3 regions of the Gordonia paraffinivorans genome follow, and region 2 is predicted to be linked to each of the others. Evidence: predicted binding sites of a transcription regulator. Region 2 holds the regulator's gene; each other region holds the start of a gene.

Region 1 (7,523 bases), on a different contig from region 2:
CGAGCACGCCGGGGTCGTTGGGATAGTCCTCGCCGAGCTCGCACAGCGTGCGCAGCTCGGCGGTGAACTGCGTCCGCCCCTGCGCCAGCACCTCGACTGCGCCGTGCAGCACCGCCGGGACGAGCCGGCGGATCATCGCCTCGGGAAGGGTCAGCCAGGTGGTGAAGACCGCCCGGAGCCCCTCCGAATCCGGTTGTCCGGCCAGCATTCCCAGGTAATGGTCGAGCTCGCTGACCTGTAGTTCCCGCAGCAGCTCGATCGTCTTGTGCGGGTCGCGGAATCCGGCGAGGGCGTCGAACGGCGTGGTCGCGACCATCAGTTCGGGCTTGTGCCAGGGGTCGCGGTAGTTGCGGTCGCGGGCGTCGAGCGCGAGTCCGCGCGCGTTCTCCCGCTCGAACCCCTCGCGCGCCTGTTCGGCCGACGGATGGGCCTGCAGCGACAGGGGCTCCTCGGCGGCGAGGATCTTGAGCAGGAACGGCAGGCGATCGCCGAACGCCTCGGTGCTCGCCGGCCCGAGAGTCGACACCGGGTCGGCCGAGATCACGTCCACCAGTGGCTGCTCCGGACCGGACTCGTCGACGCAGCGCGCCGAACCCGCCGGGTGGGAGCCGAACCACAGTTCGGCCTCCGGATGCGCCGACGGGACAGGCCTGCCCTGGATCGACGCGATCGCCGTACGCGAACCCCACGCGTAGGGACGAACCAATCCCTCGAGAATCCTCATTGCACCGTGTTCCCAATCAGGCGGAGATACACCGCCGCCATCTCGACCCTCAATGCCACGATCAAGAAGTCCAGAACGTCGCCCGGACCGTCGGCGACCGGGTCCTCCCCCGGCAGCGGGCGCAGGTCCGACCGGGGCGCCTCGGCGGCTGCCGGCTGGTCGGCCGCGTCGACCCCGACCACGAGGTCGACGTCGCCGAGCCCCATCACACGCTGCCGCGTGTACCACTCCCGGCGCGCGGTGGAGACGACGAGGATGCGCGGGGCCTGGTCGGCCGGCGGCTCGTCGAAGTCCGGGTCGTAGAAGATCGAGTCGGTGGCCGGCGCACCACCCGAGCGGGCGGCTAACAGCCGCGACGCCCGCGCCACCTCGGCCAGTTCGGCGACGGCGCCGACGACCCCGGCGATGCCGACGAGGCCCGCCACCGCGTGCGCGGCGACCACGGTGCCCGCCGGGGAGTCCGAGGTCCAGACCGCCGGGCGGTCCTGGAGTCGGACGGCGAGGGACTTGGCCCGGTTGCGGAAAGTCTCCCGGCTCGGATGCGAGGCCGAGGCCTCGGCGTCGAGGGCGTCGGCCAGGTCGTCGAGGGCCGGCACCGGACCCGTCATCCGCACCTGGGTGAGCGCGCCGAACACCGCCAGCAGCGCGGCGACGAATCCGAAGAACCGGAACCGCGGTTCCAGGTCGAAGCGCGGGGAGAGATCGATCCCGTTGCCGCCCAACGCATCCCGTAGCGGTCCCGCAATCGGCGCGGCCACGACCACCTCCGCGCGGCGCCGCCCGGCGCGCGCGGCGGCATCGGCGAGCGCCATGTCCCCGGCGTCCTCGCCCGCCACGACGACCACGTCGAGGGGGCCCACCCAGCCCGGCAGGACCGGAGCGGTGACCACCGGCACGTCGATCCGGGACGCGACGGCGGCCACGATCAGCCCGGCGGCCCGATGGGACACCTCGCCGGCACCGTGCACGACGACCACGCTGCGCGGCCGCAACTCGGCAAGTGGTGCGAGCGCACCCTCGCGGACAGCCTCGGCGGTGGCCCGGATCTGGGCCCCCGCGAGCGCGACGGTCCGCAACAGACCGTCGGCGTCCGCGGAGAGCAACTCCTCGGCGTCGTCGAGGTCGGGGGCACCGGTACGCATGGGACCAGCGTAGCCAGCCACGGTGACACCCGTCCCGCTACACGACACACTCGTGGGCCCGATCCGGGGAATCGTCCCGGATCGGGAGATGACGGTGTCGGGTGCGTCCGTGTGGACGGAGGTCGCGCCCTGCGCGAGGTGGACGGAGGTCGCGCCCTGCGCGAGGTGGACGGGTGTCGCGCCGTGCGCGTGGCGGCGTGCGTTCAGTCGACCGGGTCCGGCAGGACACGCAGGTGTCCCCGGCGTCCCGGACGCGGACGGGTCTGGTGGCGGGGCGTCGACGAGGACGAGCCCTGGGTGAGCGGCGACTGCTGGTCGACCGGTCCGGCGCGGTGGCGGCCGGACCGACGGTCGGCGAGCGCGGCGTCCACGGCCGCGTCGACCGGGGACCTCCCGGAGTCGAGTGCGTCGAGGGAGTCGATCGACCCGCGGCCGGCGTCGAAGCCGGGACGCGGACCGCCGGCGACGGCGCCCGCCTCCCGGACGGCCTCGGCCAGTGCGGTCAGCTCGTGGTCCTCGGCCGGCACCGAGAAGCCACGTTCGCTGCGCAGCATCTCCCACCCGCGCGGCACGGTGATCCGACGCGCGTGGTCCTCGCACAGATCCCAGGAATGCGGCTCCACCGAGGTCGCCAACGGACCGATGACCGCGGTCGATTCGGCGTAGACGAAGGTCAGCGTAGCCACCGCGGATCGGGCGCAGCCGGGTCGGCAGCACAGACGGGGAAGCTTCACGAGACGAGATTAGCCCGCCTTGTCGGCAACCACTGAGCCGACACGCTCATCGACCGCCGCGGGGCAGGCGCGACACGGGTCGCCACGACCTCCTACACTCGCGCCATGCGCATCCACCCGAAGCCCGCGCGCGGCTCCCACGGCACCCCGGGCCCCTACGGCGCGCCGGGCATCCGCCGTGGTCGTCGGCGCCCGGGCCGCTTCCGGGACCGTCGCGGTCGTGGGCTGCGCTCCCCGCTGCTGCCGCAGCACGTGCCCGCCTACAACACCCGGTCCGACGAGTTCGACGCGATCGCGCTCGAGGCCTTTGCCGAGATCGACGCCAACTGGCACGACCAGCTCGCGGGTCTCGACATCGCCGTGGACGAGATCCCGCGCCTCCTCCCCCGCGACCCCGAGACCGTCGCGTGGCCCGACGAGGTGACCGCGGACGGCGCCGTGCCGCTGGCGCGGCTGATCCCGGCGGGCATGGATGTCCACGGCGAGCCGACGCGCGCCCAGATCATCCTCTTCCGCCGGCCGCTGGAATCGCGGGCGAAGAAGGGCACGGATCTGCTCGAGCTGATCCACGAGGTCCTCGTCCAGCAGGTCGCCACCCACCTCGGACTCGACGAAGACACGATCGACCGCGGACCAGAGTGATCCGCGGTCGATGATCGCGTTCGACGGCCCGCCGCCGAACTGCCGGCCGAATACGTTCGGCCCGTATGAAATTCGAATGATCGGAATTGATCCGTTCAGATGACGTCGGATCGGCGACATCTCTCGTGTCGTCGACCCGCGCCCGCCGGCGGACTCAGATGATGCCGCGCTTGAGACGCCGGCGCTCACGCTCCGACAGGCCACCCCAGATTCCGAAGCGCTCGTCGTTGTGAAGTGCGTACTCGAGGCATTCCGCCTTCACCTCGCACCCCTGGCAGATGCGCTTGGCCTCACGGGTCGAGCCGCCCTTCTCCGGGAAGAACGCCTCGGGATCGGTCTGCGCACACAGCGCCCGATCCTGCCACGATTCCTCGACGGCGTCGAAGAGCTCGTCGAATCCGTTGGGCACCAGGGCCAGATGCCGGCGACCGGAGCGGTCGTCGGCGCCACCGGCGAAATCCGAAGCGGCGTCGCCGATTTCGGGGACACTAGGGCGGGCGGTACCGCCGATCATCGAATCGTCGACGGGACCGATGCCGTGGAATCCGGCGACATCGCGGTCCGCAGAGCCGGCGACGACGGTCGAATCCGAGATGTATTGCGGGCGATCATGTGGTTCAAGCGGATTGCCGATCGGGTTTTCCAAAGCCATCGTCGGCGCCTCCTAGCTCGGGATTTCGGTCGTTAACTGTCCTTCGCGAACACGACATGTGTGCCGTACCCACCACTGCTGCCACACCACTTGTACTACGCGTCGGCGAAGTGCCTGCTCGCGTCGCACACAGCGCCCGAGCGACGGCACCTCATCCGGTGCCGACACCCTTCTTGCCGAGTTCGAACATGTGATCGAATCCGTTGGAGGCCAGCGGTTCTCGACCTCGAAGGTTCTCGATCTCAAACCCGGAATGACACTGATGTGATTACACACGCCGAGGGCGCTCCGGGTCAAGTCGAAACGAAGATCTCCCTTTACCATCGCCGGCCGCTCTTCGTGTGACTCGACACGGCGAGAACGGCCAAGCCGAACGAAGATCACACTCCGCCGACGCGTCGCCTCTGCCCGAACCGCCTCCGGCGCCGAGGGCGGGGCCCGCTCCGAAGACCACTAGAGTGGCGGTGTGAAGGAGTACCTGCTGTGAAGGTGACCGTACTCGTCGGCGGCGTGGGAGGCGCGCGATTCCTGCTCGGCGCACGCGAACTCTTCGGCGCCACCCCGTTCCCGCCGCTCCCGGACGCCCCGGCCGGCGACCACGAGATCACCGCCATCGTCAACGTCGGCGACGACGCCTGGATGCACGGCGTGCGCATCTGCCCCGATCTCGACACGTGCATGTACACGCTCGGCGGCGGCATCGACCCCGAACGCGGCTGGGGCCGCCGCGACGAGACCTGGAATGCCAAGGAGGAGCTCGCCGCCTACGGAGCCGACCCGGACTGGTTCGGCCTCGGCGACCGTGACCTCGCCACGCACCTGATCCGCACCCAGATGCTCGATGCGGGCTTCCGGCTCTCCGACGTCACCGCCGCCCTGTGCCGCCGCTGGAACCCGGGCGTGCGCCTGCTCCCGGTGACCGACGACCGGCACGAGACGCACGTCGTCATCGCCAAACCGGATGGCGCGGAGGACGAACGTGTCGCCATCCACTTCCAGGAATGGTGGGTGCGTCACCGGGCCCAGGTCCCGACCTTCGGTTTCGCCCAGGTCGGCTCCGACGACACCACCCCGGCCCCCGGCGTGCTCGACGCGATCGCCGAGGCCGACGTGGTGCTGCTCGCGCCGTCGAATCCGGTGGTGAGCATCGGCGCGATCGTGAGCGTCCCCGGGATGCGCAGCGCGCTGCGGTCGACGAAGGCCAAGGTCGTCGGCATCTCGCCGGTGATCGACAACCGCCCGCTGCGCGGCATGGCCGACGAGTGCTTGTCGGTCATCGGGGTCGAGACCTCGGCCGAGGCGATCGCGGCCCATTACGGCGCCCGCAGCGGCAACGGCATCCTCGACGGCTGGCTCATCGCCGACGGCGACCGGGCGAGTGTCGACGGCATCGCCATCGGGTCGGCCCCGCTGCTGATGACCGACCCGGCCGCCACCGCGCAGATGATCCGCGCGGCGTGTGCGCTCGTGGACGTCGCCCTGCCCGACCGGAACGTGGGCACGGCGTGAGCGAGCGCACCGACCACCGGGCGCCGGGCGGTCTGGAGATCCGGCCGGTCACCGGACTCGGCGAGTTCGGTCCGTCATCGGATGTGGCCGGTGAGATCCTCGCCGCCGCACCGTGGTTGGCCGACGGCGACATCCTGGTGGTGACCAGCAAGATCATCTCCAAGGCCGAGGGCCGGATGGTGACCGCGCCGACCGATCCCGACGAGCGGGACGCGTTGCGGCGACGACTCGTCGAAGCCGAGTCGGTCCGGGTGCTGGCACGCAAGAACCGCACCCTCATCACCGAGAACCGCCTCGGCCTGGTGCAGGCGGCCGCGGGCATCGACGGCTCCAACGTCCGCACCGACGAGCTGGCGCTGCTCCCGGAGAACCCGGATGCCAGCGCGGCGCGCCTGCGGCGCGAGATCGCCGAGCGCGCCGGCCTCGACGTGGCCGTCATCATCACCGACACCATGGGCCGTGCCTGGCGCACCGGGCAGGTCGACGTCGCCATCGGTTCGGCCGGCATCGCCGTCAGCCACCCGTACGACGGCGGTGTCGACGACTACGGCAATCCGCTGGTCGTCACCGACATCGCCGTCGCCGACGAACTCGCGGCCGCCGCCGATCTGGTCAAGGGCAAGCTCGACGGGGTGCCGGTCGCCGTGGTCCGCGGATTCGCGCCGGTCGACGACGGCACGACCGCAGCCGACCTCATCCGGCCCGCCGAGGAGGACCTGTTCCGACTGGGCACCGAGGAGGCGATCGCGCAAGGGCGCCGGGAGGCCGTCCGCACGCGCCGCTCGGTGCGTTCCTTCGACGATCGCCCGGTCGACCCCGGCCTGCTGAGGGAGGCGCTCGGCGAGGCGCTCACCGCCCCGGCGCCGCACCACACGCACCCGGTCCGGTTCGTCTGGGTCCGCTCGGCGGATCGGCGACGGGAGCTGCTGGACGCGATGAACGCCGACTGGCGCGCCGACCTGACCGCCGACGGCAAGTCGGAGGAGTCGATCGCCAAGCGCCTGCGGCGCGGGCAGATCCTCTACGACGCACCGGAACTCGTGATCCCGTTTCTCGTCCCCGAGGGTGCGCACACCTATCCCGACGATCGCCGCAACGCCGCCGAGCACACCATGTTCACGGTCGCCGCGGGCGGCGCGGTGGCGAGCCTGCTGATCGCGCTGTCGGTCCGGGAGATCGGGAGCTGCTGGATCGGGTCCACGATCTTCGCCGCTCCCACCGTCCGCCGCGTGCTCGGACTCGACGACGCGTGGGAGCCGCTGGGCGCCGTGGCCATCGGGCACCCGCGCGAACCCGCACCGCTGCGCCCGGCCGCCCCGACCGAAGAATGGGTGATCGAGCTGTGAGCGCCGAATCGCTGCACGCGTCCGCAGTGGCGGCCCTGACGTCGTGGACTGCGCCCACCTCGGCGCAGGACAGCCTGCGGCACGCATACCTGGCGTTCCTCGCCGCGACCTCCGAGGCGTGCCTGAGGGCTTGCGCCGCCGGGCATCTCACCGGATCGGCGATCGTCTTCGACGCCGACCGCCGCCACGTGCTGCTGACCCTGCATCCCCGCGTCGGGAAGTGGATCCAGCTCGGCGGACACTGCGAGCCGTCCGACGACACCCTCGCCGACGCGGCGCTGCGCGAGGCCCGCGAGGAGTCCGGGATCGCCGGCCTCGACCTCGACCGCGACGCACCCGACGCCGGACTGGTCCACCTGCACACGCACCCGATCACGTGCTCGCTGGGGGTCCCGACGCGGCACCTCGACGTGCGCTACCGGATCGTCGCCGCCCCCACCGCGGACGGATCGCTGCCGCGGTTCGCCCGCAGCGAGGAGTCGGTGGACCTGCAGTGGTGGCCGATCGACGCGCTGCCCGACAACGCCGACGCCGACATCCCCGAGCTCATCCGGGCCGCGCTGGGCTGACCGCGGGGCGCACGCGCCTGCCGCTCGGGGCCGGGAGGTGCGCGCGGGTCCTAGACCCGAACGCCCTTGCCCACCGTCACCACGCCGCCGGCGCTGACGGAGAAGCGTTCCCTGTCGGCGTCGAGGTCGACGCCGATCTGCTCGCCGTCCCCGATCACGACGTTCTTGTCGAGGATCGCGCGGCGCACGACGGCACCCTTGCCGA
Region 2 (7,523 bases):
GATTCGTCGGCGCCACCCCGCGTAGGCATCTGCAACACGTCCCCCGCTACCTCGAGGCGGCACAGGCCCGACTGCAGGCCCTGCCCGCCTCGGCGGCACGGGATCAGGCCGGAGTGGCCGTGGTGGATCGGGTGACCGAGCGCTGGGCACAGCGCCTGACGCAGGTTCCCGAGCATCGCCGGGACCACGTCAACGAGGAAGCGCAGTGGCTGGTGGAGGAACTCCGCGTGAGTCTGTTCGCCGAGCGGCTCGGCACCGCCTATCCGGTGTCGGAGAAGCGGGTCCTACGAACTCTTGACCGACTCGGCTGACTCCCTGGCCGACCGGAGATCGTCGATCTCGCGCTGGAAGTCGTCGATCGAGTCGAATGACCGGTACACGGACGCGAACCGGAGGTAGGCCACCTCGTCGAGGTCGCGCAGCGGCTTCAGGATCGCGAGACCGACCTCGTTGCTGGGGATCTCGGCCGAACCGCTGGCCCGGACCGTGTCCTCGACCTGCTGGGCGAGCTGCGCCAGCGCGTCCTCGGCGACATCGCGTCCCTGGCAGGCACGCCGCACACCGCGCATCACCTTCTCGCGGCTGAACGGCTCGGTGACGCCGTTGCGCTTGACGACGGCCAGAACCGCGCTCTCCACCGTGGAGAACCGGCGGCCGCATGCGACACAGGAACGACGACGCCTGATGGCCTGTCCCTCGTCAGCGACACGCGAGTCGATGACCTTGGTGTCGTCGTTCTTGCAGAAGGGGCAGCGCATCGTATCCTCACGCGGGTCGCGGGACCTCTCCGCGCCGACGTTCGCCGCGTCGGGCCGTGTCTCGGCCGGTCCCTGTGACATCGAGGATACCGTCGGGCCTATCGGTACCTCGGCGTCAGGAGTGGCTGACCGACGCGAAGACCGCTCGACGGCAGGTCGTTCAGTCGGATGATGTCCTCGACGACCGCCTCACGCGGCAGGTCGGGCGCCACCCGGGCGGCGATGCCGGTGAGCGAGTCACCCGAGCGCACGTGGACCACCTCGGTGCCGACCGCCGAGGGCGCGACCGACGCCGCGTAGTTCTGGCCGACGACCGACAGCACCCACACCGCGAGTGCCAGGCCGACCCCGGCGAGGATCGCGACCGCGGTCCGGCGACGACGGCGGATCGCCGCCGACGGCGCGACGCGCAGCGCGCGATCGTCGGCATCCACGCGCGCCGGGACGAGACCGCGCCCTCGCGTGCCCACCGGCGACGCACACCGCGTCGCGGCGATCCGGGGACCGTAGATCACCGACTCCGGTGCGGGTCGGTTGTCGGCGGCCCGGTTGTCCGCCGGGCGCCGGCGCGGGACGGCGCGACGACCGGGAACGACGGGATCGGCGTCGCCGGGGACGAGGCGGGTGCGGCCGGTACCGGCGCGCACGACATCGGGGCGCAGGGTGTCGACGCGGATCGGGTCGGCGAGAGTCGCGGTGCGCATGGGGCCCTCCGGTGTGGTCGGTCGAACCGGGTGTTCGAACCGTTCGACAGTCGATCACCTGTTCGATGAACTGATGTTCGATTTCTACCACGCGGCTCCGACAATGTCTCGCGACACGTCGAACAAATGTTTGATGCCGGCGGGATCCTCGGTTAGGCTCGTCCCCAGTCGAAGCCATCTACCAGCACGTTCGGAATCGAGAGGAACCCGACCATGAGCGATGACGGCGGTAAGCGCACTCCACCGCGGGGCGCCGACGAGCCCGTCAGCCCCGAGGACATCGCGGCTGCGGAGGCCTCCCTCACGCCGCGTCAGCGTGGCGTCCTCGAGGTGATCCGCAAGTCGGTGCGCGAGCGCGGCTACCCGCCGAGCATCCGGGAGATCGGCGACGCGGTCGGCCTCACCTCCACCTCCTCGGTGGCCCACCAGTTGCGCACGCTCGAGCGCAAGGGACTCCTCAAGCGCGACGCCAACCGTCCGCGCGCGGTCAACATAGCCCCGAACGAGCCTCCGACCCCGACCTCCCCCAACGGCGAGCCGCTCCCCGAGCCGACCTTCGTCCCGGTCCTCGGCCGGATCGCCGCCGGCGGCCCGATCCTCGCCGAGGAGGCCGTCGAGGACGTCTTCCCGCTCCCCCGCGAACTCGTCGGCGAGGGATCGCTGTTCCTGCTCAAGGTCGTCGGCGAGTCGATGATCGACGCGGCGATCTGCGACGGCGACTGGGTCGTGGTCCGTCAGCAGAACGTGGCCGACAACGGCGACATCGTGGCCGCGATGATCGACGGCGAGGCCACGGTCAAGACGTTCAAGCGCCAGAAGGGTCATGTGTGGCTGATGCCGCACAACGAGTTGTTCGACCCGATCCCCGGTGACGACGCCGTCATCCTGGGCAAGGTCGTCACCGTCATCCGGCGGATCTGACACCCTCGGGTTCACTTCCGAGCACCGCGGCGGCCGCCGCGCGGGCCGCAGCCGGATCGGTGGTGGCCAGCGCAGCGGCCGCCGCGTTCTCACATGCGGTGAGAGTGACCTCGCCGAGTGCGGCGCCGACGGCCGCGGACGCGGCCGGGGCACTCGACAGCGAGGTGACGCCGAGACCCACCAGGACGCACGCCAGAGCCGGGTCGGCCGCCGCCTCGCCGCAGACGCCCACCGGTTTACCCAGGGCGCGACCGGCTTTCGCGACCGCCGCGACGAGGTGCAGTACCGCGGGTTGCCACGGGTCGGTGAGGGCGGAGAGGTCGGCCGACATCCGGTCGGCGGCCATCGTGTACTGCGTGAGGTCATTGGTGCCGATCGACACGAAGTCGACCTCGGCGAGGATCGCGGGCGCGAGGATCGCCGCGGCGGGCACCTCGACCATGACCCCGGCGACGAGGTCGCGCGCGCGTACCCGCGCCGCGAAGGCCGCGGCCTCGGCCGGCGAGGCGATCATCGGCGCCATCACCCACGGCCGGCTCCCGGTCTCCCGCGCCGCCTGTGCTATCGCGTCGAGCTGGCGTTCACGGACCTCCGGGTGCGCCAACGCGATCCGATCACCGCGCACACCGAGGGCCGGGTTGGCCTCGTCCGGGTGGTCGACGAACCGCAGCGGCTTGTCCGAGCCTGCGTCGAGGGTGCGCACGACCACCTTCCGGCCGGCGAACGCGTCGAAGACCTCGCGGTAGATGGCGGCCTGGTCGTCGACCGACGGCTCGTCGGCGCGTCCGAGAAAGGCTAGTTCGGTGCGGAACAGGCCCACCCCTTCGACGGGATGCGCCGTCGCGGCGCGGGCCGACGCGCCGTCTGCGACGTTGGCCAGGACGGCGACCTCGACGCCGTCGGCGGTGCGGCCGGGTCCGGTCCAGCCCGCGATCCGCGCGGCGCGACGTCGATGTGCCGTGACCCTCTCCTGCGCCTCCGCGGCGTCGGGGGCGACGACGACCTCTCCCGCGGTCCCGTCGACGAGAACCGGTGTGCCCACGTCGATCGCGCCGAGTCCGGGCACGGCGACGACACACGGGATCCCGAGCTGGCGCGCGATGATCGCGGTGTGACTGGTGGGGCCGCCGAGACGGGTCACCAGCGCGATGGTCGTGGCGGGGTCGAGACCCGCGGTGTCGGCGGGCGCGAGATCATCGGCGAGCAGCACCGACGGGACGTCCGGCGTCGGGACGCCGGGCTCCGGCAGGCCGAGAAGTTCGGCGACGACGCGGTCGCGGACGTCGTTGAGGTCGGTGACGCGTTCGGCCATCAGGCCGCCCATCCTGCTGAACACCGCGGCGAACTGTTCGGTTGCGGCCGCGGCCGCCGCCGGTGCGCTCACCCCCTTCTCGACGAGCTTCGTCGCCGCACCGACCCAGCCGCGGTCCTCTGCGAGCGCTGCCGTCGCGGCGAGCACCTCGGCGGCCGCGCCGGTGTTCTGTGACGCCCGGTCACGCAGGCGTGCGGCCACGACAGCTGCGGCGCGGGCGAACCGTTCGACCTCGTCCGCTCGACGATCCTCCGGCACCTCGCTGGTCGAACCGAGCGCCTCGGCGGAGTAATCGGGCCGCACCCCCGGCCAGAGCGCGGGGCCGTAGGCCACGCCACCGACGACCGGGGTGCCTGTCAGTGTCTGCGTCATGTGACCACGCTTACAAAAACGCCTTGACTTGTCAACACAAACAAGCGTAAACAGAATCACATCAACACCGAAACCAACACGACCCCACATCAGATCGGAGCAGCGTGTACGCCGAGGAGAGACAACAGGCCATCGCCGACGAGGTTCGCGTCGCGGGCCGGGCATCGGTGGCCGAGCTCGCCGCGAAGTTCGATGTGACCAGCGAGACCGTTCGTCGCGACCTCGCGGTTCTCGAGAAGGCGGGACACGTGCAGCGCGTGCACGGCGGGGCCGTCCGCCCCGAGGTGATGCGTGTCGTCGCAGAACTCGGCGTCGCCGAGCGGGAGACCGCCCAGACCGAGGAGAAGGCCGCGATCGGTCGTGCCGCGATGTCCTTTCTCCCACCCGACGGCGGATCGGTCCTGTTCGACGCCGGCACCACGACCTATCGCGCGGCCGAGGCACTGCCCCGCGATCGCACACTGACCCTCATCACCAACAGCCTGCCCATCGCCGGCCTGCTCGCCGCCCGCCACGTCGACGGCCTGCACGCACTCGGGGGCCGCGTGCGCGGCCTGACCCAGGCGACCGTGGGCGCGCAGACCGTGGCCGCACTGTCCCGGATGCGGATCACCACCGCGTTCGTCGGCACCAACGGCCTCACCGAAGCGCACGGACTATCCACTCCGGACCCCGACGAGGCGGCGGTGAAGTCCGCGATGGTCGCCGCGGCACAGCGGGTCATCGTGCTCGCCGACAGCTCGAAGATGGGCCGCGAGGAGCTCTCCGGGTTCGCGACCGTCGACGACATCGACGTCCTCGTCACAGATTCCGGGATCGACCCGCAGTTCTCGGCCGCGCTGTCCGCACGCGGCATCGAGGTCGTGATCGCGTGATCCTGACCGTCACCGCCAATCCGAGCCTCGACCGCACTCTCGAGCTCGGCGGGCCCCTGCGTCGCGGCGAGGTCCAGCGCGCGGGAGTCGTCCGGGCGCAGCCGGGCGGCAAGGGAGTCAATGTGTCCCGCACCGTCGCGACGGCGGGGCTGGCGACCTGTGCGCTACTCCCCGCGCGTCCCGGCGACCCGCTGCTCGCCGCCCTCGACGACCTCGGGCTCCCATACGACGCAGTTTCCGTCGACGACGAGGTGCGTTCGAACGTCACCATCGCCGAGTCCGACGGCACGACCACCAAGGTGAACGCCCCCGGTGTACCGCTCACGCCGGAACAGCTCGACGAGCTCACCACGCTGATCCGAACCCACGCCGAGGGCGCGGCCTGGGTCACCCTCTGCGGTTCACTGCCACCGGGCGTGCCGCACGACTGGTATCGCCGCATCGCCGACGCGCTGATGACCGCAGGGTGCCGCGTCGCCGTCGACACCTCCGGCGAACCGTTGCGCGCCGCGGCCGCCGGCCGACTCGACCTGATCAAGCCGAACGAGGACGAACTCGCCGAGCTCACCGGCACCGATCCGGCCGTGTTCCGAGCGGCGTTGTCGCGCAATGATCTCGGGCCCGTGGTGGATGCCGCGTCGACACTGGTCGAGCAGATCGGCGGGAACGTCCTGGCCACCCTCGGCGCCCGTGGCGCCGTACTGGTCACCCGGGCCGGCACCTGGATCGCCACCCCGCCGCCGGTCACGCCGCGCAGCACGGTCGGTGCCGGGGACTCCTCGCTCGCCGGATACCTCATCGCACAATCATCCGGAGCGCCGGCGCCCGACTGCCTGCGTCACGCCGTCGCCTACGGGTCGGCGGCCGCCGCACTCGCCGGCACCGCATCCCCGACGCCCGACCAGCTGAACCCGGCCGGGGTCACCGTGACCGAGTTCTGCAGCCCCACCCCATCCCCCGCGAAGGACATGTCATGACCGAGCGAATCATCACCGCGCAGACGGTGAGTCTCGACGTCGACGCCGGCGCCGATCCCGCCGCCGTCATCACCGCCCTCAGCGATGCGCTCGGCGCGGCCGGGCGGACGACCGACCCTGCCGACCTGGCCCGCGCGGCGCTCGAGCGGGAGGCCAAGTCCGCCACCGGGCTTCCCGGCGGCATCGCGATCCCGCATGCGCGCACCGCGTCGGTGACAGCGGCGGGTCTCGCGATGGCGAGGCTGTCCCGGAAGGTCGACTTCGGCGCCCCCGACGGCCCCGCCGATCTCGTCTTCCTCATCGCGGCACCCGAGGGCGGCGCCGCCGAGCACATGAAGCTGCTGAGTTCGCTGGCCCGTGCGCTGGTGCGGCCGGAGTTCGTCGCAGCACTGCGGGAGGCGGAGACGGCCGAACGGGTCATCGAGCTGGTGACCGAGGCGACCGATCCCGGCGCGTCGAAGAAGACCACCCCGGACAAGGCGCCCGACGAGGCCCTGCAGAAGACCCCGGAGAAGACCCCCGCGAGGGCTCCGGAGGAGTCTCCCACGCCGACGGTGTCCGCCGCGGCGCCCGAGGAGGCCACCAGGCCGCGCCTCCTCGCGATCACCGCATGTCCCACCGGGATCGCGCACACCTACATGGCGGCCGACGCGCTCAAGTACGCGGCCGAGCGCGCGGGCGTCGAACTCGCTGTCGAGACGCAGGGATCGTCGGCGACCACGCCGTTCGACCCGGCGCAGATCGACGCCGCGGACGCGATCATCTTCGCCACCGACATCGGGGTGAAGGATCGCGGCCGCTTCCACGGCAAGCCGGTCATCTCCTCCGGCGTGAAGCGGGCGATCAACGAGCCCGACGCCATGATCGCGGAAGCCGTTGCAGCGGCAAGGAATCCGAACGCGGCACGCGTCGTCGAGGGGTGCGGTGAAGTGTCGGGGGTGGATGCGCCCGCCACGGCCGGCGGCACGGGCACGGGTCTCGCGGCCCGAACCCGGCAGGCGCTGATGACCGGTGTCAGCTACATGATCCCGTTCGTCGCGGCCGGAGGTCTGCTGATCGCCCTCGGCTTCCTGCTGGCCGGCTACGAGATCGCCAACACCACGCTCGACGCCGGTGGTTCACTCGACGACGCGGCCTACATCGCGCTCAACAACAGCCTCTGGGATCTGCCGTCCGGCGGTCTCCTGCAGTACCTCGGCGCGGTGAGCTTCGCGATCGGCTCGGGGGTGATGGGTCTGGCGGTCCCGGTCCTCGCCGGGTACATCTCGTTCGCCATCGCCGACCGGCCCGGTATCGCTCCGGGTTTCGTCGCGGGCATCGTGTCCCTGGCGGTCGGCGCGAGCTTCATCGGCGCGCTGATCGGCGGTCTCATCGCCGGCGCGGTGTGCCTGTGGATCTCGCGATTGCCGGTACCGCAATGGTCGCGAGGGCTGATGCCGGTTGTGGTGATCCCGCTGTTCGGCAGCATCGTCGTCGGCGGTCTGCTCTACATGGTGCTCGGCAAGCCGCTTGCGTGGCTGACCGAGCAGATGAACTCCGGGCTGGAGTCGATGTCCGGTGGGTCGGCGATCGTGTTGGGCATCGTGCTCGGCCTGATGATGTGC
Region 3 (7,523 bases), 560 kb from region 2:
ATCTGCGCACCTTCGCCGAGGACATGTTCCGCACCGACCCGGTCGCCGAGCGGTTCGTCGACGAGGTCTACGGCTCGCTCGGACCCGAAGCGGCCCGGGCGCTGCTGGACAAGGCGCTGACCGACGGTCTGGACAGCATCGAGAACCCGCCGCCGGCGCTGGTCGAGCTGTTCCGGGAGTTCGAGACGGTGCCGGACTGGGTGGACCCGCAACTGATCGCCGAGGGCGAGGAGATCTGGCGTCGCTGGGGAACCTTCCTGTTCAGCGTGGCCGGCGGGGAGACGCTGGAGATGTACACCGAGGCCGCCGTCGCCAAGCCCCTGTCGCTGGCCGGCGGCTATGCCGGGGACAACGCGCTGCGCCGCTTCCTGGAGACCGCCAGGTTCTGGATCGACGTCTCGCAGCCGGGTGCGCTGCTCACACCCGGGTCGGAAGGGCGGGCCACCGCGATGCGTGTGCGCGTGATGCACGTGTGGGTTCGTCGCACCGTGGCCGGACATCCCGAATGGGATCGCGAACGCTGGGGCGAACCGATCAGCCAGTCGTACCAGCTCCTGACACTGCTCGGCGGGAGCATCGTCCCGGCCCTGGCGCTGTGGCTCACCGGCGTCCAGACGACACCCCGCGAGATCCGGGTGCTGTTCCACTACCAGAAGTACCTCGGGTATCTGCTCGGCGTCCGGACCCAGTGGTATCCGGAGACCATCGGCGACTCGCTGCGCCTGCTCACCTTCGTCATGTCGACCCGCAGCCAGGACGCGGGCGACGACGGCAAGGAGTTGATCGAGTCCTTCCCCGCCGCCTTCGCCAGCGCGGACGCGAGGGGCCTCGAACGCCTCCGCGGCCGGTACAACGCGATGATGTACGCCGCGTACTCGACGATCTACATGGTGCCCACCACGCGCTTCCGCTATCGCATGCCCAATCCGCTGCCGGGCATCGCGCTGATCGTCCTCCGGTGGCCGCTGATGATGGCCGTCGAAACCCTGCGTCGGGTGTCTCCCGGTTTCCGGCGCTTCCACGAGAGGCTGATGTGTCGGCACCGGGAGAACTGGCACCGATGGCAGTCGTCGGGGCGGCCCGCCGAGTTCGCCCACGGCAAGGGCCTCCGGCGCTGACCGTCGATCCGGGTCAGGTGTGTGACGAGAACCCGACCTCGGGTTTTGCCGGCAGACGGCACCCGATTAGCGTGGACGGAATGACGGAACCCCCGACCATCGCAGAAGCGCCGACCGCCGAGGCACCCGATCTCGAGACCCGCGTCGGCCATTACTACGTTCTCGACGGCGCCTACCAGGTGGGCCGCGAGAAGGTACGTGAGTACGCCCGCGCGGTCCAGGACTACCATCCTGCGCACTGGGAGCCGGAAGCAGCAGCAGCGCTTGGTTATCCGGGAGTGGTCGCACCGCTGACCTTCACGTCGATCCCGGCGATGGTCGCCAACCGTGAATTGTTCGAGTCCGTGATCGTCGGCTACGACACCTACGTTCAGACCGAGCAGGTGTTCGAGCAGCATCGGCCCATCGTCGCCGGGGACGAGCTGGTGACCGACGTCGAACTGTCAAGCGTGCGCAAGGTCGCCGGTCGCGAACTGATCACCGTCACCAACACCCTGACCGACGCGCGGGGTGAGAAAGTGCACACGATGCACACCACCGTCGTCGGCGTGACGGCCGAAGAGGTCGACCCCGAACTCGGCGCGGCGGTGCGCAAGGTGATGATGCACGACGTCAACATCTTCAGCCACGACCCCAACCCGGAACTGTACGAGAAGACGGTCCGCCCGGAGGGTGAGGTCCGCGTCGCCGACGGCGCGGCCCGCGCATCGGGCGCCCGTTCCTTCGACGAGCTGTCGGTGGGCGACGAGCTTCCCGTCCACACCGCGCGGATCTCCCGCGGCGACCTGGTCAACTACGGCGGCGTCGCCGGCGACGCCAACCCCATCCACTGGGATGAGGCCGTCGCCAAGCTCGCGGGCCTTCCCGACGTCATCGCACACGGCATGCTGACGATGGGTCTCGGGGCGGCGTTCGTGTCGTCGTGGACCGGGGATCCGGGTGCGGTGACCCGCTACGCGGTGCGCCTGTCGCAGACCGTGCCGGTGTCTGCCGACGCCGGCGGCGAGATCGAGTTCAGCGGACGCATCAAGTCGCTGGATCCGGAGACCCGCACCGGTGTCGTCATCATCACGGCCAAGTCCGGCGGTCGTAAGGTCTTCGGACTGGCGACGATGAACATTCGGTTCGCCTGAGAATCCCGCCTTCGACATCAGAGCCCCCGACGTTCACGTCGGGGGCTCTGATGCCTGCGGGCTGCAGAAGAATCATTCGAGAACGAACACCGGGATCTCTCGATCGGTCTTGGTCTGGTACTCGGCATACGGCGGGAACGCCTCGACGGCGAGCTTCCACCAGTGGGCCCGCTCCTCACCGCTCACCTCACGTGCGGTCAGCTCTTTGGCCTCCGTGCCGTCCTGGACGGTGACCTGAGGGTTCGCCTTCACGTTGTAGTACCACGCCGGATGCTCGGGGGCGCCGCCCTTGGAGGCGACCATGGCGTACTTGCCGTTCTCCTCCACGCGCATCAGCGGGACATAGCGCTTCTTGCCGGACTTGGCACCCGTGGTGGTGAACAGGACGATGGGGCGTCCCATCACTTCGACACCTTCGGTGGTGCCCTGTTCCAGGATCTTCTCGGTCTGTTCGCGGACCCAGCCCTCGGGGCTCAACTCAGCTTTGGCGGTCATGGTCGGCTCAACAACCCTCAGCCTGCGCCTATTCCCTGCGCCCTCCGTCGAGCTCCCCTCGTCGGCGATACCGCCGACGGCGCCTCAGTTCGGGTAGGCGTGGTCGAGTAGCGCTGCGTAGAGCGCGAGTTCGGCCGGTGTGGCGTTGTGCAGGTCGGTGTAGTGGAACCGTGGTGGGTGTGGCGGATCGTCGGGCGGCCCGGGTTCGGGTTGTCCGTGTTGGTCGGGTGCCCTGCGCTGGTCGGGCTTGTCAGGTGTGGGGTGGATGTTGTTGCGGGTCTCGGTGAGGATGTGTCGGAATCGGTGGCCGATGTCGGGTTTTCGGTTGATCCGTGGGCGTCGGGGTGGTGTGCCGGGTGCGGTGTTGAGTTGCCAGGTGCAGCGCCCGGCGTCGGGTCCGCTGCCGATCATGCGGGTGGTGTAGTCGCCGGGGCGGTTGCCGATCATGTGGTGATGGCGGGTGCAGGCTGGGGCGAGGTTGTCGATGTCGGTGCCACCACCGTCACCCCAGTCGGTATGGGCGTGGTGCATCTCCACACGCGTTGCGGGCACATCGCAACCGGGCGCGGAGCAGGTGTCGCCGCCGGGACGGGCGAAGGACGCCAGGCGTTGTTCCATCGACGCCAGACGCTTGCCGCGTCCGAGATACAGCGGTGCGGCGGTGGCATCGACGAAAATCGCCAGCCACGGCTCCACCCGGCCGGCCATGGAGATCAGGCCCTCGATGTCGATGAGGGTGCCATCGGCGGTGGCCGCCAGCCCGGCCGCACGCTGCAGATCTGCCAGGTCGGCTTTGACGATCAACTGGATGGGCAACCCCCGATGAGTTTTGCCGAGCAACCCGTCGTCGAACACCGCTTGCAGCAGTGCATTGAGGGCGTCGTGCTGTATCTGTGCCGGGGTACGCAGATCCCGTTGCGCAGCGGCTTCCAGCCGCTCGGGGTCGGCGTCCTGGATCGCCCCGGTCGGTGAGTCGGGGTCGTTGGGGTTGTTCATCCCGGGGCGCGCCCACACATCCAAGAACGTCGCCAGGCGTGCGCGCAGTTCTGGGGTGAGGGTGGCGGTGAGTTTCGATGTGCCATCAGCGCGTTGCCGGTTGATCCAGAGCTTGCGGCGTCGTCTGCGGTCCTCGAGGTCGGTCAAGACCCCGTCGGGGTCGAGGTGTGCCAGCAGGCGGGCGCCGGCACGCTCGATCTCCGGTGGTGTCATCCAGGTCGCGTACTCGGCCATCGTCCGTTCGGCAGCAGCCGTCACGTCATGGGCTATTGCGGTGGGGATCTGATCGAGCACGTCCATCACCGCGTGGACGTGATCGGGGCCGACGCGTCCGTCGGCGAATGCTGCAGCCAGTGTCGGGTTTTCGGGTTCGAGGGGTTGGCCGGTGAGGTCGATGAACGTCGCGATGGCCTGCACGCGGGTCCGACGCCGGCCCGGCCGGGTCATCCGCAGCACATCGTGCATGTAGGCCAGGATGTTGCGCCGGCCGGTCTTACGCGGCAGATCGCGGGCGGCGACCTCCACCACCTGCTGATCACCGGCGAACGCCAAACGGTTTCTCGCGCGCTCGGTTTCGGCGGCCACATACTCCACCTGCGCATCGGTCAACGTCGAAAGCTCAGCCCGCTGCAGCGCGGCGCAGAGCCGGTGGATCTCGTCGACGATCGCCACAGCATCACAAGGAGCGTCGACCGATGTTGTCTCGGTCATGACGATCACCCCCACAGTCCGCTGATCGAATGTATGTTCGATTCTACCCCACCCCCGACTTCGCACATGTCATCTCGCAGGACATCGGTGACACTTTCGCATCAAGACATCGGTGACAGTTTGAGGGGTCTAGGTGGTGACACTTTCATTGGTGTCCGCCACGCAACGCTATGTGCGTTGCGTGGCGCGGTTGCCGACGAGGGGGAGCCTGACGCAGGTGCTCAACTGACCGCGCCTGCGACGGTTCAGCAGCACCCTGTGGTGGCGCTGAGAACGCTGCGTAGCGCTTCCAACGACTCTGGCCGTGCGCGGTAGTAGACGTTCACCCCTCGTCGGTCAGGTGCGACCATGCCGGCCTTGCGGAGCTGCCCCAGGTGGTGGCTCGTGGTGGCCTCGGTGAGGCCGACCGCGGTCGCGAGGTCGCAGGTGCAGATTCCGTTCCCGTTGTCGGCGAGCAGGATTGAGACGAGTTTGATCCGGACCGGATCGGCCAGGGCCTTGAGTCGCAGAGCGATTTCTAGGGCGGTGTCGTCATCGAGCGGAGCCGCGGATACCGGTGCGCAGCAGATCGGGGCGCTGATGTCGACCATCGGCAAGGGCTTCGGCATGACCAGATCGTACGCCCCTACTTGACATATGTCGAAAAGGTGGCACCCTGCATGTGTCAGTAGTTCGATATATGTCTCACAGGTGAAGGTGATGGTCATGTCCCGTATGCAGCTCGCGCTCAACGTCGATGATCTCGATACCGCGATCGAGTTCTACTCCAAGCTGTTCAACACCACCCCGGCCAAACGCAAGCCGGGATACGCCAACTTCGCGATCGTCGAGCCGCCCCTGAAACTGGTGCTGCTAGAGAACCCCGGCCAGGGCGGCACGATCAACCACCTCGGCGTCGAGGTCGAATCGAGCGAGAAGGTGCACGCCGAGATCGCCAGGCTGTCCGGGGAGGGCCTATTCACCCAGGAGGAGATCAACTCCACCTGCTGTTTCGCAACGCAGGACAAGGTCTGGGTGACCGGACCGGCGAACGAGAAGTGGGAGGTCTACACCGTGCTCGCCGACTCCGACACGTTCGGGACCAGCCCGAAACTGTTGGAGCAGAACGCCAACGATGACGTCGAGCAGGGTTCGGTGTGCTGCGGTGGCAGCGCCGCCGAACCGGCTGAGGTGCGCACTGCTTGCTGCTGAGGGGTCGTGGCTTGCGCTCTCGCCTACCGCGCGATGCGGTCGGCGAGGGCGCGGATCCGGTTGGTGATGTCGTCGCGGATTAGTCGCATCCGTTCGATACCGTCGATGCCCCGTTCGGAGGGTTCGTCGGTGTTCCACACTTCGAGGGCGACGCCGTCGGGTGGGGTGACGTCGGCGGTGCCGACCACCACGACGAGATCTGCAGTTTGCATCAGTCCGTCGGTGAGTTGCCGCGGCTGATGCCCGTCCACGGTGGCGCCGACTTCGGCGAGCGCCTGGGCGGACAGCTCGTTGACCTGGCCGCCGATTTTCGCGCTGGTGCCGGCCGAGGACGGGGTGATCCGGTCGGTGACTGTCGGTGTGAGGTGTTCGGCCATCACCGATTTGCCGCGGTTGGACACGCACACGAACAGCACCTGCGGTGGTGTGCTCACTGGCCGACCTGCTGGTTAGCGGGGAGCAGTTCGTCGAGGAGGTCCGCGACCAGTGCGCGGATCTGATCGCGGATCGGGCGGACCGCGTCGATGCCTTGGCCGGCGGGGTCGTCGAGGGCCCAGTCGCGGTAGCTGACGCCGGGGAATACTGGGCATGCATCGCCACAGCCCATGGTGATCACCACATCGGAGGATTCGACGGTGTCGGGGGTGAGGACCTTGGGTGACTGTGCCGAGATGTCGATACCGACTTCAGCCATCGCCTCGACCGCGGCTGGATTGATCGAGTCGGCGGGCGCAGATCCGGCGGAGCGGACCTCGACACTGCCCTGGCTGAGCGCGGTGAGGAACCCCGCAGCCATCTGTGAGCGGCCGGCATTGTGGACGCACACGAACAGCACGCTAGGTCGAGAGGAAGACATGAGACACAGTCCCTTTCAGCTGTGGAGGAATGCTCGGAAAGTCACAGATGGTTGGCCGTGAGCTCGGCAAGGAGCTCACGAACCCGGGCGTCAAGGTCATCGCGGATCGCGCGAACCTCGCCAAGTGGACGGCCTTCAGGATCGGAGACCGTCCAATCGAGATACCGCTTGCCGGGATAGATCGGGCACGCGTCGCCGCAGCCCATCGACACCACCACGTCAGCGGCGGCGACCACATCGTCGGTGAGTGGTTTGGGGTACTCGGTACCCAGGTCGACGCCAATTTCTGACATCGCTTCGACGACGGTCGGGTTGATCGAATGAGCCGGCACCAATCCGGCCGAGCGCACATGTACCCGACCTGTGGCGTGGTGGGTCATCAATCCGGCAGCCATCTGCGAGCGGCCGGCGTTCTGCACGCAGATGAACAGGACTTCGGGCACATCCTTGGGTACCGCCCCCTCAGCCTGCGCTAGGGCGCGTAACCGATCGGCAGCGAACCGGCCCGCCAAGGTCGTCAGATGCGCATGCACCCGGGAGGTGCGCCGTAACGCGGTGCAGGACTCGAAAACACAGCGTTCCACCGTCTGTCGAGACACCACCCCCTCGTACTTGGCGGCCAAGTCAGCTGCGGTACGGGCGAGCACGGTATGCGGCATCAGCAGCTCGGGTTGGGCGCGGTGTTCGCCGCGACTCAGCTGTTCGTCCAACACATTCTCAGACATCGCGAACAGGCTCCTTCGACACATCTGGGCTGGAGGCGGTCGTCGGACTGGTGAAGCGTTTCCGCAACGCCAGAGACACATAGACCAGCGCGACGAGGACGGGCACCTCGATGAGTGGGCCGATGACTCCGGCAAGAGCCTGACCGGAGGTCGCACCATAGGTCGCGATCGCAACGGCGATGGCGAGCTCGAAGTTGTTGCCGGCAGCGGTGAACGCCAGCGTGGTGGTCCGTGCGTAACCCAGCCCCATCACGGCGCCGAGGACGAATCCGCCACCCCACATCACCGCGAAGTAGAT

The links. Region 2 encodes LexA, which represses DNA repair genes until DNA is damaged. Its sites were predicted from a motif close to CGAACANNTGTTCG; they were not measured.
Region 1: the regulator LexA is predicted to act here: its motif matches at 4,078-4,091, upstream of cofD (2-phospho-L-lactate transferase).
Region 3: the regulator LexA is predicted to act here: its motif matches at 4,480-4,493, upstream of E1P53_RS02480 (HNH endonuclease signature motif containing protein).

What each region holds. Positions count from the first base shown of each region.
Region 1 covers NZ_CAACYD010000003.1:134,711-142,233, forward strand. The annotation lists gene manA (mannose-6-phosphate isomerase, class I) at 1-724, opposite strand, end outside; gene E1P53_RS01410 (hypothetical protein) at 721-1,866, opposite strand; gene E1P53_RS01415 (DUF3499 domain-containing protein) at 2,070-2,600, opposite strand; gene E1P53_RS01420 (metallopeptidase family protein) at 2,706-3,242, shown strand; gene E1P53_RS21080 (WhiB family transcriptional regulator) at 3,397-3,894, opposite strand; gene cofD (2-phospho-L-lactate transferase) at 4,378-5,403, shown strand; gene E1P53_RS01435 (coenzyme F420-0:L-glutamate ligase) at 5,400-6,749, shown strand; gene E1P53_RS01440 (NUDIX hydrolase) at 6,746-7,318, shown strand; gene glgC (glucose-1-phosphate adenylyltransferase) at 7,369-7,523, opposite strand, start outside.
Region 2 covers NZ_CAACYD010000005.1:606,601-614,123, forward strand. The annotation lists gene hrpA (ATP-dependent RNA helicase HrpA) at 1-311, shown strand, start outside; gene nrdR (transcriptional regulator NrdR) at 285-758, opposite strand; gene E1P53_RS04905 (LysM peptidoglycan-binding domain-containing protein) at 857-1,462, opposite strand; gene lexA (transcriptional repressor LexA) at 1,676-2,383, shown strand; gene E1P53_RS04915 (putative PEP-binding protein) at 2,367-4,067, opposite strand; gene E1P53_RS04920 (DeoR/GlpR family DNA-binding transcription regulator) at 4,172-4,942, shown strand; gene pfkB (1-phosphofructokinase) at 4,939-5,919, shown strand; gene E1P53_RS04930 (PTS fructose transporter subunit IIABC) at 5,916-7,523, shown strand, end outside.
Region 3 covers NZ_CAACYD010000005.1:50,841-58,363, reverse strand. The annotation lists gene E1P53_RS02495 (oxygenase MpaB family protein) at 1-1,118, shown strand, start outside; gene E1P53_RS02490 (fused (3R)-hydroxyacyl-ACP dehydratase subunits HadA/HadB) at 1,199-2,251, shown strand; gene E1P53_RS02485 (nitroreductase family deazaflavin-dependent oxidoreductase) at 2,324-2,746, opposite strand; gene E1P53_RS02480 (HNH endonuclease signature motif containing protein) at 2,831-4,453, opposite strand; gene E1P53_RS02475 (Rv2640c family ArsR-like transcriptional regulator) at 4,699-5,061, opposite strand; gene E1P53_RS02470 (ArsI/CadI family heavy metal resistance metalloenzyme) at 5,159-5,644, shown strand; gene E1P53_RS02465 (arsenate-mycothiol transferase ArsC) at 5,668-6,078, opposite strand; gene E1P53_RS02460 (arsenate reductase ArsC) at 6,075-6,500, opposite strand; gene E1P53_RS02455 (arsenate reductase/protein-tyrosine-phosphatase family protein) at 6,542-7,225, opposite strand; gene arsB (ACR3 family arsenite efflux transporter) at 7,218-7,523, opposite strand, start outside.